One region of the Streptomyces sp. NPDC052016 genome, then DNA from elsewhere that is predicted to be linked to it. Evidence: riboswitches for the same ligand, from Rfam matches in the RefSeq annotation. Region 1 holds a riboswitch; the other holds the start of a gene.

Region 1 (3,173 bases):
CGGTCGGTGCCCAGGCGGCGCAGCGAGGCGTCGGCGGCGGCCTTGATGTTGGCGGCGGTCAGGCCCTGGAAGTCGGGGTGCTGGCTCACCTTCGTCGCGATCACGACGTCGTCGCGGTTGCCGCGGGCCCTGAGCCAGTTGCCGATGAGGGTCTCGGACTCACCGCCGCTGTTGCCGTCGACCCACGCCGAGTAGGAGTCGGCGGTGTCGACGAAGTTGCCGCCGGCGGCCGTGTAGGCGTCGAGCACGGCGAAGGTGGCCGCCTCGTCGGCGGTCCAGCCGAAGACGTTGCCGCCGAGGGCGAGCGGGAAGACCTCGAGGTCCGAGGAGCCGAGCTTGCGCAGAGAAGTCATGCTCCGATTCAACGCCGTGGCCGGAGGCACGCATTCCGCGCCTCCGGCCAAGGGTTCCGCAAACATCCGGGAAACCACCTCACCGGCCCCCGGAATACTCAGGAGGTACGGGACCTCAGAGGCTCAGCCCCTTGTCCCGCAGCCAGGCGGCCGGGTCGATGCCCGAGCTGCTGCCGCCGGGGTGGACCTCGAGGTGGAGGTGGGCGCCGGTGACGTTGCCGGTGGCGCCGACGCGGCCGATGACGTCACCGGTGGCGACCTTCTGGCCGACGCTGACGCTGATGGAGGACTGGTGGGCGTACCAGATCTCGGTGCCGTCGTCGAGGGTGAGCACGGTCTTGTACCCGTACGACCCGTCCCAGCCGGCCGAGGTGATGGTGCCGCTGTGCACGGCCTTGAGCAGGGTGCCGGTGGGGGCGGCGAAGTCGAGGCCGGTGTGGTACCCGGAGGACCAGTAGGCGCCGGCCTGACCGAACGTCGAGGTGATGGTGTACGAGGAGGTCGGCAGCGTGTACTGCTTGGCGAGCTCGGCCAGCCGCTCGGCCTCGGCCTTCTTCGCGGCCTCCTCGGCGGCCTTCTTCTTCGCGGCGGCGGCCTTGGCCTCCGCCTCCTTCTGGGCCTTGGCGGCCGCTTCCGCCTCCGCCTTGGCCGCGGCGGCCTCGGCGGCGGCCTGGGCCTTGGTCTCGAGCTGCGTCTGCTGCGACTCGGCCTGCGCCATGATCCGGCTGCGCAGCGCCTCGCCGGCGTCGGCCGCGCTCTCGGCGCTGTCGTCGGCGGCGAGGGTGCTGCCGAAGGCGCTGAGGGCGGGCGCGGGCTCCTCGGCGGGGGTGTCGTCGTCCGAGATCAGGGAACCCACGTTGGGGAGGTCCGGCATGGAGATGGAGACAGGCGGCTTGCCGGTGTTGGCGCTGGCCATGCCGCCCGCGCCGACGGCGGCTATGACGCCGACGCCCAGGACGGTGGAGCTGCGGGCGAGTCCGCCGCGCTGCTTGGCGACGCGGTGCCGGCCGCGTACCGGGCGAATGGACTCCGCGGTGGGGTTCCACTCCTCCCAGGGGCCCTCGTCGGTGCGGTAGCCGCCATAACCGAAGGTCTGGCTGGGCGCGCTGGGGGCTTCTGGGGCAGGCCGGTTGGACGCCACGCGGGCGTACTCCTTTCCTTCCGTCGCCTACCGGGTTAGCTGACGGGTTCGGAGCGGGAAGGTCTCCTACGCGCGTAAATCCGGCCGTGTTTCCACGGCGGCTTCCGCGTGATTCACCCCAAGGTGGTGGTTCCCCGGTTCCCTTACGGGATTCGGCGCGTGCGCACGGAGCCGCCTCTTGTGACGGCTGGGACGACCGCGCTGCGTTATCGAACGTTAATAGACCCGGGGGTTGGATTCCAAGCTGTTCCACTTGATCAACAACATTTCTGGCCTGGACTTTCGCCCCAGGAGCGGTGAAAACCGGGCGAGTTGACCACGCCTCGCGGTCGCTACAGGAGTCGCAGCGTTTTTGATGGTGACTCAGTTGTTATGCACAGGGCGCTCAGCCGATCACGGTGCGCGAGAAAGCCGTCAGGGACGTCACGGAGAAACCACCGAGGGCCGGAACCCTGTGATCGGGTTCCGGCCCTCGGCCTTGAGTAGCGGGGACAGGATTTGAACCTGCGACCTCTGGGTTATGAGCCCAGCGAGCTACCGAGCTGCTCCACCCCGCGTCGGTATGACACCAGTGTACGCCATCCGCCGGACACGAAGCGCACACCTTTGTTCAGCGGCGCCCGGGAGCCGGGGCGGGGTGGTTCACGGCGGCCGATCGCGCGGTTCCCCCGCGCCCCCCGGCGGGGAAACCCTGAGCCCGCTCAAGGGCCCCCCGCGGGAAAGCCCTGACCCCACTCACAGGGCCCGCGGGAAAGCCCAGACCCCGCTCACAGGAGATGCCGGTTCGGGGCCGCCGCCCGCTCCTCGTACTCCGGGAGGACGAGGACGTCCACGCCCGCGGCCGTCAGCAGACCGGTTCCGTCGGCGTCGGTCACGAAGGTGTTCGGCTCGCGCCAGGCGGTCACCACCCTGCGGACCCCGGCGTCGAGGACGAGCCGGGCGCAGGGGGTCGGGCGGGAGGAACGGCGGGTGCAGGGTTCGAGGCTGGTGTAGACGGTGGCCATGGGCAGCCGGGGGTCGGCGGGGTCGATCTTCGCGAGGGCCGCCTCCTCGGCGTGGACGACGGGGTCGCCGGCCTCCCGCGAGTGGCCGCGCGCCAGTTCCGTCCCGTCCGCGGCCACCACCACCGCGCCCACGCTGAACGCGGTCCGCGACGGCGGGCAGTCGGCCGCCAGCTCGCACGCGAGGGCCAGCCAGCGCCGGTCGGCGGCGGCCAGGAGCGGGCCGGCGCCGGGCGCGGTGGGCTCGTAGCGCATCAGGACGACGTCCTCGATGGGCCGCGTCTCGACGAGCCGCAGCCGGCCGCCCTGGTAGCCGCCGGGCCCGAAGAGCCGGGGCGCGTCCGGGTCGCCCACGAACAAAGGGGCCAGGGCGAGCTGGAGTTCGTCGGCGAGGCCTTCCTGGAGGAGCTGGGTGTGGACGGTTCCGCCACCCTCGACCATGAGCCGCCGCACGCCCCGGACGTCGTGGAGGTGCTCCAGGAGCCGCCGCCAGTCGAGGCCGGGGCCGAGCGGGACGACATCGGCGGCGAGGCCGAGCGACCGGGCGCGCTCGGCGCCCTGGTCGGTCGTGTACACGACCTTCTCGCCGCCCGTGTGCCAGAAGTTCGCCGCCGGGTCCAGCTCGCCGGACCCGCTGACCGTGACCTTGAGGGGATACTCCGGCTTCCCCGCCGCCCG
Region 2 (3,173 bases), on a different contig from region 1:
GGCGCGCGTCTCGGCGAGCGTGGCCACGAGCCGGGTGATCCACTCCTGCGCGAACCGGTCCCGGCGGCCGGTCCTGCGGTACTGCGCCGACTTCCACGCGACGAGCGTGCGCAGCGCGGCCGGGTCGCGCTCGTCGAACACGAACCGCAGCGGCCCGGCCTGGCGGCCCAGCCGGCGTTCCTTGGCGAGCGTCGTCTTCAGGAACTTCGGCGACTGCGCCCGCAGTACGGACTCGTAGGTCTCGTACCCCTTCTCCACGTCGATGACGTAGGACGCGTACTCGGCGGCCGCGTGCGGGACGAACAGCCCCTGCTCCGCCTCCAGGTTGTCGAAGGCGAAACTGGACAGGGAGCACGCCCGCCCCAGTTCGTCCGCGTCCAGCCCGATGCCCGGGCTCAGCACGGCTCCCTGGGCGTCCGAGACGCCGTACGCGAGGGCCTGGCCCCGGCCGAGACGGCCCCGCTCGTGGGGCAGGAAGCCGACCGGCTCCCGCCCCTCGTACACCACCGCCACCCGCGCGCGGGGCCGTACGTGGCCCACGGCGGCGGCGAACTCCGGCTCCATGAACGGGTTGCGCGGGACGGTGGACGCGGCGCGCAGCGCCCGCCACCGCTCTCGCTCCCCCTCGCCGAGATCCTCCGGCCTCAGCACGCGAATACGTCCACTGCTCAACCTGACCCCCCGATCAAGTCCCCCCTGGACACCTGGACGGTACCGCTCCTGGCAGTTCGGGCGGTAGGTAGCGGACCATCTTGTTGCCAACCGGTGCAGAGGCCTTTAACCGGTCCGTACCCGGCGTTGCGTCAGAAAGCTGTTGCTTCCGCAGGGCCCCGGTCCGTGCGCCGGCGGCCGATCGGGCTGAACGGCCGGTGAGTTGGGAGCGGCCGGAATCCGTATTCTCTGATCATGGCCGCACCCTTCGCAGATGCCGCGCGCTGCGCGTACCCCCTCGTCGCCACCGACCTGGACGGAACGCTGCTCCGCGGCGACGACACCTTCTCCGACCGGTCGCTCGACGCGCTCGCGCGGGTGGCGGCCGCCGGCGCCCGCCACCTGGTGGTGACGGGCCGCCCGGCACCCCGGGTGCGGCCGCTGCTGGAGAACCTGCACAGCAGGGGGCTCGCGGTGTGCGGACAGGGCGCGCAGTTGTACGACGCCGGCGCGGACCGTCTGCTGTGGTCGGTCACCCTGGACCGGGAGCTGGCCGAGACCGCGCTCGGCAAGATCGAGGCGGAGGTCGGGCTGGTGTACGCGGCCGTCGACCAGGACGGGGTGGACGGGCTGACGCTGATCGAGCCGGGCTACCGGATGCCCCACCCGACCCTGCCGGCCCTGCGCGTCGGCTCGCGCGACGACCTGTGGTGCGCGCCGATCAGCAAGGTGCTGCTGCGCCATCCCGCCCTGTCCGACGACGAGTTGGCGGCGACGGCCCGCTCGGTGGTCGGCTCGCTCGCGACCGTCACCATGTCGGGGCCGGGCACGGTGGAGCTCCAGCCGTGCGGCATCACCAAGGCGACGGGCCTGGCGCTGGCCGCCGAACACCTGGGTCTGCGGCCCCAGGACACGATCGCCTTCGGTGACATGCCCAACGACATCCCGATGTTCGACTGGGCGGCGCGCGGCGTGGCGATGGCCAACGCCCACCCCGAACTGAAGGCGGTGGCCGACGAGGTGACGACGTCGAACGAGGACGACGGCGTGGCCGTCGTCCTCGAGCGCCTCTTCCCCTAGAGGGGACGGAAGGTCCGGTCAGTACGCGCCGAACACGTTGTCGATCGAACCGTAGCGGTCCGCCGCGTAGTTGCAGGCCGCGGTGATGTTGGCGACCGGGTCGTACGGGTCGTAGGCGGTGCCGGGCACGTGGTACGCGGCGAAGGTCGGGTCGATGACCTGGAGCAGGCCCTTGGACGGGGTGCCCTTGGCCGCGTTGGAGTCCCAGAGGTTGATGGCCTTCGGGTTGCCGGAGGACTCGCGCATGATGTTGCGGTGGATGCCGTTGTACGTGCCCGGAATGCCCCGCTCCGCCATGATGGCGAGGGACTGGCGGATCCAGCCGTCGAGGTTGTTGGGGTAGCCGGCGAGGGTGGTGCCCGACGGCGTGGTGGCGGCGGAGGCGCTGGTGGCGCCGACCAGCGGGAGGGCGAGCACGGCGGCGCCGGTGCAGACGGCGGCGACGGTGCGGGCGAGGCGGGGGCGGCGGTTGCGGCGGGGCTGAGCGGCAGCGGGCATGGCGAAGTTCCTCTCCGTCGCCTGCGAGGTGAGCTGTCGGGTTCGGGCTGGGAGGTGCCCGGCCGGCCGCCGTAGGGGTACGGCGACGCGACTTCACCCCGAGCCGGTCCGGTACGTGCGTGACGTACGGCCCGGCGTTCTACCTGGGTCCCCCGCTCCTGCCGTGCGAGTGGTTCGTCGATGGGTGGTGAAGGGCGGCGGCAGGATTCGGCGGTCCGCCCGACTGGGCGGGAACGTATGCGAGAGCACATGTCCGGAACAAGTGGCTGATTCGTGGAACAGGCGTAATGACCTTGATCAGGTGTGTATGGGGTGCTTGATCCTTTGCTGCTGGAAACCGTCAACTGCCCCAGCACAGAAGTGGAATTGCGGGATCCGGTTCCAGGGATGGCTCGATGTGCGAAGTGAGCCAAGTCACCAGCGTCGACAAGAGGGGTGAATCGGACAATAAATCCCAAGTCCGTTTTAAGGGGCGGAGCTAGAGCGGTGTGCGAGGGACGCGTTTCTCCCACGTCCGGTGGAACACCACTTCGTCGCCCGCCGTGCACACCACTTCGTCGGAGGTGAAGAAGTCGACGCCGTCACAGATGATCTCCGAGCGGGTCCGCACGACCGCCTCACACGCCGGCTCCGGGCGGCGCAGCCGGATCGACCAGTCGGAGCGGGCACGGGCCGTGAGGGGGTCGTGCTCGGCGATGGTGTACGTCTCCAGCGCGTCCTCGGTGAACTCCAGTCCGTCGGGGTACACGCGCGTGCCGCCGTGGCCGGGATCGAACTCCAGCCGCCACGCGCCCTCGGCGACGTCCCGCACCACCCGCCGTTCCGGACGCGGTTCGTCCAGGGTGTCCGGGCTCCATCCGTCGGCCGCCACCCCGTGGGTCACCCCCAGGGGCGGGGACTGCCCGGCCTCCTCGAAGGCGACCGCGGGGCCGGTGTCCCGGGTC

The links. Region 1 has a riboswitch for cyclic di-AMP ahead of ACIHAR_RS37150 (M23 family metallopeptidase). Riboswitches for the same ligand answer to the same signal wherever they lie in the genome.
Region 2: linked by a shared signal. The riboswitch ahead of ACIHAR_RS28875 (transglycosylase SLT domain-containing protein) and the one ahead of ACIHAR_RS37150 (M23 family metallopeptidase) in region 1 are both predicted to bind cyclic di-AMP.

The regions. Positions count from the first base shown of each region.
Region 1 is NZ_JBIUBX010000041.1:37,222-40,394, reverse strand. Features, by position in the region: gene ACIHAR_RS37155 (aldo/keto reductase) at 1-353, opposite strand, end outside; gene ACIHAR_RS37150 (M23 family metallopeptidase) at 469-1,494, opposite strand; cyclic di-AMP (ydaO/yuaA leader) riboswitch at 1,502-1,662, opposite strand; tRNA gene ACIHAR_RS37145 (tRNA-Met) at 1,978-2,051, opposite strand; gene ACIHAR_RS37140 (dihydrofolate reductase family protein) at 2,262-3,173, opposite strand, start outside.
Region 2 is NZ_JBIUBX010000025.1:154,207-157,379, forward strand. Features, by position in the region: gene ACIHAR_RS28865 (GNAT family N-acetyltransferase) at 1-651, opposite strand, end outside; gene ACIHAR_RS28870 (HAD family hydrolase) at 907-1,731, shown strand; gene ACIHAR_RS28875 (transglycosylase SLT domain-containing protein) at 1,750-2,229, opposite strand; cyclic di-AMP (ydaO/yuaA leader) riboswitch at 2,233-2,419, opposite strand; gene ACIHAR_RS28880 (CocE/NonD family hydrolase) at 2,708-3,173, opposite strand, start outside.